Linked DNA regions of Cyanobium sp. PCC 7001. The protein of the gene in region 1 interacts with the protein of each later gene in a pairwise test. Links are inferred from orthologs where the notes say so. Each region holds a gene or a part of one and is shown on either strand. Other genes may lie near its edges. The genes, in order: crtE and purT.

Region 1 (3,112 bases):
CCGGATCCCCCACGAACACCAGCCGGGTGCGGAAGGGATGAGCGCAGCGCAGGGCGATCTCCAGCAGGGTGGTGTCCACCATCGAGGCCTCGTCGATCAGCACCAGGCCCAGATGTTCGAGGGCGCCGGCGGTCTGCTCCGTCTCCTCGCAGCGCTCCCGATCGCCCTGGCGCCGCAGCTTGAGCCGCAGCAGCCGGTGGATCGTGGAGGGATACCAGGTGGGCATGAGGCCGGCGCGGGCCAGATGGCTGCGCAGCACCCCCACGGCCTTGTGGGTGGGAGCCACCACGGTCCAGCACAGGCCGCGGGCTTCCACCTGGGCCAGGAAGGCCATGGAGAGGAAGGTCTTGCCGGTGCCGGCGTAGCCACTGAGCACGAAGGGCACCCCCTCGGCCGGCTGGGCCAGCCAGGCGGCGAAGCGCTCGCTGGCCTGCAGCTGGCCGGGCGTCAACGGGAGGGGCGGGGAGGGGGAGGAGGGGCCCAAACGGGTGGCTCAGGCCAGGGGGAAGGGCAGCGGCAGACCCCAGCGCTGGGCCAGGTCCAGCGGCGAACCGAGCAGCACCAGCCCGGGCAGGGCGATGGCTGGCCCCATCAGGCTGCCGATCAGCACCTCCAGGCGGGTGTGGCCCAGGTTCTCCTTGAGCGGCTTCCGCAGCTGGGACGGCTCCGGCTGGGACGGCTCCCACAGGCGCTCGGGCAGGCCATTCACCCGCTGGGCCGTGAGGCCGGCGGCGCGGCGCACGCCGGAGGCGTCGTAGAGCACCACGAAGCAGAGGGTGGCCGCCAGGGCGAAGAGGGGATCGGCAAAGCCCTGCTGCCAGCCGATCGCCGCCGTGGTGCCGGTGAGCAGGGCGGAGTGGCTGGAGGGCATGCCGCCGGTTTCGAACAGCACGGCGGGCCGCCAGCGGCGGTGCACCAGCAGTTCGATCGCCAGCTTGGAGAGCTGGGCCAGCCCGCAGGCCGCCAGGCCCCACCAGAGGGCGTCGTTGCTGAGCAACGCCACCAGGGGCTGGCTGTCATGGGGAGCGCTGAGCAGACCCGGCACTCCCCTCATCGGTCACGGCTGGTGATGTAGTCGGCCAGGGCCAGCAGGGGCGCCGCGCGCCCTCCGGCGGCGAAGGGGGCCAGGGCCTCCTTGGCCTCCAGCACCAGGGCCTGGGCCCGCTGGCGCGATTCCTCCAGCCCGAGCAGCTTGGGGTAGGTGGTCTTGTCGGCGGTGAGATCCTTGCCAGCGGTCTTGCCCAGCACCTCGCTGCTGGCGGTGACATCCAGGATGTCGTCGATGATCTGGAAGGCCAGGCCGATGCCGCGGGCGTAGGTGCGCAGGGCGGTGAGCAGGGCGTCGGGGGCTCCGGCGATCAGGGCCCCGCAGAGCACGCAGGCCCGCAGCAGGGCACCGGTCTTGTGCAGGTGGATGTACTCGAGGGTGTCGAGGTCCACGGTCTTGCCCTCGCACTCCAGATCCACCACCTGGCCGCCCACCAGGCCGGGGGCCCCGGAAGCCAGGGAGAGCTCCCCCACCACCGCCAGCAGCCGCTCCGGCGGCACCCCCGAACTGCGCAGGGCCACCATCTCGAAGGCGCGGGTGAGCAGGGCGTCGCCGGCGAGGATGGCGTTGGCCTCGCCGTACACCTTGTGGTTGGTGGGCCGGCCGCGGCGCAGATCGTCGTCGTCCATGGCGGGCAGGTCGTCATGGATCAACGACATGGTGTGGATCATCTCCAGGGCCACGGCCGTGGGCATGGCCCGCTCGCTCTCCCCGCCGGCCAGCTCACAGGCCGCCAGGCAGAGGATGGGCCTCAGACGCTTGCCACCGGCCAGCAGGGAGTAGCGCATCGCCTCCCGCAGCGACTCCGGCCGTTCCGGCCCGAGGGCAGCATCGAGCGCCGCCTCCACCCTCAGGCGGGCGGCCTCCAGGTAGGCGGGGAAATCGAACCCGGCCGGGGCCTGGGTGCCGCTGATCACTGGGTCGCCGCCGGCGGCGTTGCCGGAGGTCGTGCGCACCGCCGCGGTCATGGGGAGATGGGATCTGCGGGGATTCTCTCAGGCGAAGCCGCGCTGGCCGGCGCCGATGGCCCAGGCCACACACTCGGCAAGACCGGGCCGGGAGCACGGGCCGCGGGCCAGGGGACGTGGGTGACACTGAACCCGCACCGCAACGGCTGCACCATGGCCCTGCCTTCCCTGCTCCCCGCGGCCCGGCGCCGCGAACGGATCGCCGCCGCCGCCGCCACGGCCGTGCGCGACCACTGGGTGACGCTCCATGACGGCGCCCGCACGGTGCCGGCGGCGCCCCTGGCCCAGGAGCTGCTGGTGTACCGGGTGGACAACGGCCGGCTGCTGGCCGACCTGGAGGAACGGCTCGGCGATGACCCCGCCCGCCTGCGGCGGCTCCACAGCGAGGAGGACCGGCCCGACACCCAGGCCCTGCTGCACAGCCTGCTGCTCACCAAGGCCGGCGATGCCCGGGGGCCGATCCTGCAGGAGCTGCGGCGGCTGGCGGTGCAGACCGAGCCGCTGCTGGTGGACGCCGACGGGGTGGTGATCAACGGCAACCGGCGGCTGGCGGCGATGCGCAGCCTGCTGGCGGAGGATCCCAAGCGCTACGCCCGCTTCCACGAACCCCTGGTGGCGATCCTGCCGCCGGAGGTGAGCCGGGCCGATCTCGAGTTCCTCGAGGCGAGCCTGCAGATGGCGCCCGAAACCAAGCTGGCCTACGGCTGGGTGGAGCGGCGCCTGAAGCTGCGGGAGCAGCACCAGCGCCTCGGCCTGGCGGACGACTGGATCCAGGAGGCCTACCGGCTGGGGGATCCGGCCCAGCTGGAGCGGGAACTGGCGGAACTGGCCCTGGCGGAGGCCTACCTGGAGGACGTTCTGGGGCAGCCCAGGCGCTATTCCAGCGTGGGCGACGCCGAGCCCCTGTTCACCGGGCTGACGGCCCAGCTGGATGCCCTCCCGCCTCGCCTGCAGGGCGCCTGGCGGCAGCTGGGCTTCCTGCTGATCGACCAGCGCCGGGAACTGGATGCCGGGATGGCCAAGCACTTTCCCTTCAGCGCCCCGGTGGCGCCCTCGATGCCCGTGGAGGCGCTGCTGCGGCTGGGGCAGGACTGGG
Region 2 (3,182 bases), 830 kb from region 1 along the record:
TCCGGATGGCCCCGCTCCACCATCACTTCGAGCTGGGCGGCCTCGGCGAGGAACAGGTGGTGATCCGTTTCTGGGGCGCAAGCCTGCTACTGGTGGTGGCGGGGCTGGTGCTGTTGCCCTGAACGCCACAGCGACCCCACACCGACACCGGCATCCGTTCCCGCAGTTCCCGCCTCGGTTCTCTCTCCCCATGGCCTACTTCACCTGGAAGGAAACCGGTCTCACCGCCGACTGCCCGAGCCTGGCGGCGATGGCGGCACGGTTCGAGGAAGCGGCGGCCCTGATGCGCCAGATGGATGCGGAGGGATTCCGGCTCGAACTCCAGGCCGAGGGTCAGCGGATCACCCACCCCGATCCCGGCGTGTTCGAGGCCTACGGCTTCGTCAGCGAGGAATCGCCGGTGCGCCAGCTCACCCTCTGGAGTGGGGAGGCCCCCCCTGCGGCCACGGGACCGGCAGGCCCGTGAGCCTGGGGTGGGCAGGCGTTCAGCGGCTGCGCAGATAGCCCACCACCCACACCAGCACGAAGGCCAGGGAAGAGACGCCCAGGTACACGAGCACGCCGTTCTGCAGGGTGTTGATGTCCCAGCCGAACAGCAGGCCATCGGCCGCATCGCCGGCGGTGCGGAATGCGATCAGCCTGCCCATGGCCCGTGCCCCTGCGAGCAGCTTCTCTAGCAGGCAGCGCCCTGGGTTGGGCCCCATCCCCGGACGCCGGGTGCGGGAGGATCGTGGCCCTCACCTTCCCGGCATGCCGATGGGCGGCTCGATGCAGCATTCCTTCCCCCGCACCCTGATGCTGCTGGGCAGCGGCGAGCTGGGCAAGGAGGTGGCGCTGGCCGCCCAGCGCCTCGGCTGCCGGGTGGTGGCCGTGGATCGCTACGCCGGCGCCCCGGCGATGCAGGTGGCCGACCACGCCGAGGTGGTGCCGATGACGGACGCGGAGGCGCTGAAGGCGGTGGTGCGCACCCACCGGCCCGATCTGGTGATCCCGGAGATCGAGGCCCTGGCGGTGGATGCCCTGGCGGAGCTGGAGCAGGAGGGGATCACCGTGATTCCCACGGCCCGCGCCACGGCCGTGACGATGAACCGGGACAGGATCCGCGACCTGGCCGCCAGCGATCTGGGGCTGCGCACGGCCCGCTTCGCCTATGCGGAGAGCGCCGAGGAGCTGGCCGCGGCGGCAGCGCCCCTCGGCTGGCCGGTGGTGGTGAAACCGGTGATGAGCTCGTCCGGCAAGGGGCAGAGCGTGGTGCGGGGCCCGGAACAGGTCGAGGCCGCCTGGAGCGCAGCCCAGGCCGGCGCCAGGGGCTCCGGCACCCGGGTGATCGTGGAGGAATTCCTCCACTTCGAGCTGGAGATCACCCTGCTCAGCGTGCGGCAGTGGAACGGACCCACCCTCTTCTGCCCGCCCATCGGCCACATCCAGGAGCGGGGCGACTACCAGTGCAGCTGGCAGCCTGCGGCCCTCGGAGCTGCCGAACTGGCCGAGGCCCAGGCCATGGCCCAGGCCGTCACCGACAACCTGGGGGGAGCCGGCCTGTTCGGGGTCGAGTTCTTCCTGTGCCGCCGGGGGGGCAACGGCAGCAGCAGCGGAACCGCCGACGGGTCCAGCCTGGAGGTGGTGTTCTCCGAGCTCTCCCCACGCCCCCACGACACCGGCCTGGTGACGCTGGCAGGCCAGAACCTCAGTGAATTCGAGCTGCATCTGCGCGCCGTGCTGGGTCTGCCGATCCCGGCGATCCACAGCCTCGGACCCGCCGCCAGCCGCGTCATCCTGGCCGACGCCGCCCTGGACGCGGTGCGCTTCGAGGGGGTGGCGGAGGCCCTGAGCGAGCCGGACACCCAGGTGCTGCTGTTCGGCAAGCCGGATGCCCGGCCCCATCGCCGCATGGGGGTGGCACTGGCCCGGGGCTTGGATCTGGACACCGCCCGGGGCCGGGCCGACCGGGCCGCCGCCCAGGTGCGGGTGGTGGCCGGCTGACCCTGGTGCGCAGGGGTTCTGGCCCTTATGGTGCGCCCGACAGGAGCCCCCATGACCCAGGCCCAACCGGTTCCGCCACGTCAGGACGCACGGGATTCGGGCGGCTGGTCACCCCTGCGGCGCTCGAAGGCGGGTTCCAGCCAGGTCCGCACCGGATCCAGGACCGTCACGGTGCTCGGCCAGGCCGCCGCCCACGCGGGCCGCATGGAGCCAGGGCCGCAAGCAGGGGGCCCAGCGACGAGCCCCACGAGCGCCCCCCAGAAGAAGCCGGGCCATCAGAGCCAGACCCGGGGGCTCCGGCTGCCCGTGCTCCCCTTCAGCCTGGGCATCGTCTGCGGCCTCGCCCTCGCCGGGCCGATCCCTCACCTGCTGGGCAGCAGCCTGGCTGGACTGGTGGAGGCACCCAAGGAGAAACTGGCCGCCATCGTGAACCCGTTCACCAACGGCCAGCGCCAGGTGCTGGTGCTCGGCACCGACCGGGTGGGCGACAACACCGACGTGATGTTCACGGTGCAGGTGAAGGACGGGGCCACCCAGCTCACCCAGGTGCCCCGCGACACCTTCGTGGAATCGGAGCGGCTGGGGGTGGTGAAGGCCAACGCCCTCTATGCCTTCGGCGGGATTGACGCCGTGAAGGAGGAGGTGGGTCGGCTGCTGGATGCCCCGGTGGAGCGCTACGTGCGCATCAACCTGCGGGCGGTGGAGCGGCTGGCCGATGCCCTGGGCGGCATCGAGGTGGATGTGCCCAAGCGGATGTACTACGTGGACAACGCCCAGGGGCTCTACATCGACCTCTACCCCGGTCCCCAGGTGCTGAAGGGTGAGTCCCTGGAGGGCTTCCTGCGCTTCCGTCACGACGAGATGGGCGATCTGGGCCGGATGGAGCGCCAGAAACTGGTGCTCTCCCAGGTGTTCCGCAAGCTGGTGAGCCCATCCATGCTCACCGAGCTGCCGGAGCTGCTCCGGATCGCCGGCGAGGACATTCAGACCGACCTCTCCCCCATCGAGATGGGGCAGCTGCTGTCGGCCATGACCAACACCCGGCTCAGCTCGGCCCAGGTGCCGGGCCGGCTGTTCTGGCACAACGACCTGAGCTACTGGATGCCGGACAGCAACATGCACTACCCCGCCCCCACCGCCGTGGAGGGCGACCTGGGCATGGCCGAAAGCCATCTCTGAGCCTGCCCTCGCTGGCAGAG

What was found.
Region 2: the proteins of crtE (region 1) and purT interact in binary tests that used the Escherichia coli proteins (3 or more experiments, as listed by UniProt). The link is inferred for Cyanobium sp. PCC 7001 from one-to-one orthologs.

The regions. Positions count from the first base shown.
Region 1 is NZ_DS990556.1:1,134,385-1,137,496, forward strand. The notes cover bases 34-2,838. They hold crtE (geranylgeranyl diphosphate synthase CrtE), read right to left. Parts: upstream 2,017-2,838; coding sequence 1,051-2,016; downstream 34-1,050. Other genes in these bases: CPCC7001_RS05495 (ATP-dependent RecD-like DNA helicase), read right to left, coding at 34-451; CPCC7001_RS05500 (divergent PAP2 family protein), read right to left, coding at 494-1,054; CPCC7001_RS05510 (hypothetical protein), read left to right, coding at 2,170-2,838. Outside these bases: more of CPCC7001_RS05495, read right to left, coding at 1-33; more of CPCC7001_RS05510, read left to right, coding at 2,839-3,112.
Region 2 is NZ_DS990556.1:1,965,967-1,969,148, forward strand. The notes cover bases 1-2,875. They hold purT (formate-dependent phosphoribosylglycinamide formyltransferase), read left to right. Parts: upstream 1-768; coding sequence 769-1,983; downstream 1,984-2,875. Other genes in these bases: mraY (phospho-N-acetylmuramoyl-pentapeptide-transferase), read left to right, coding at 1-122; CPCC7001_RS09725 (hypothetical protein), read left to right, coding at 191-466; CPCC7001_RS09730 (hypothetical protein), read right to left, coding at 486-647; CPCC7001_RS15915 (hypothetical protein), read right to left, coding at 2,064-2,189; CPCC7001_RS09740 (LCP family protein), read left to right, coding at 2,290-2,875. Also shown: more of CPCC7001_RS09740, read left to right, coding at 2,876-3,162. UniProt on the Escherichia coli protein: Involved in the de novo purine biosynthesis. Catalyzes the transfer of formate to 5-phospho-ribosyl-glycinamide (GAR), producing 5-phospho-ribosyl-N-formylglycinamide (FGAR). Formate is provided by PurU via hydrolysis of 10-formyl-tetrahydrofolate.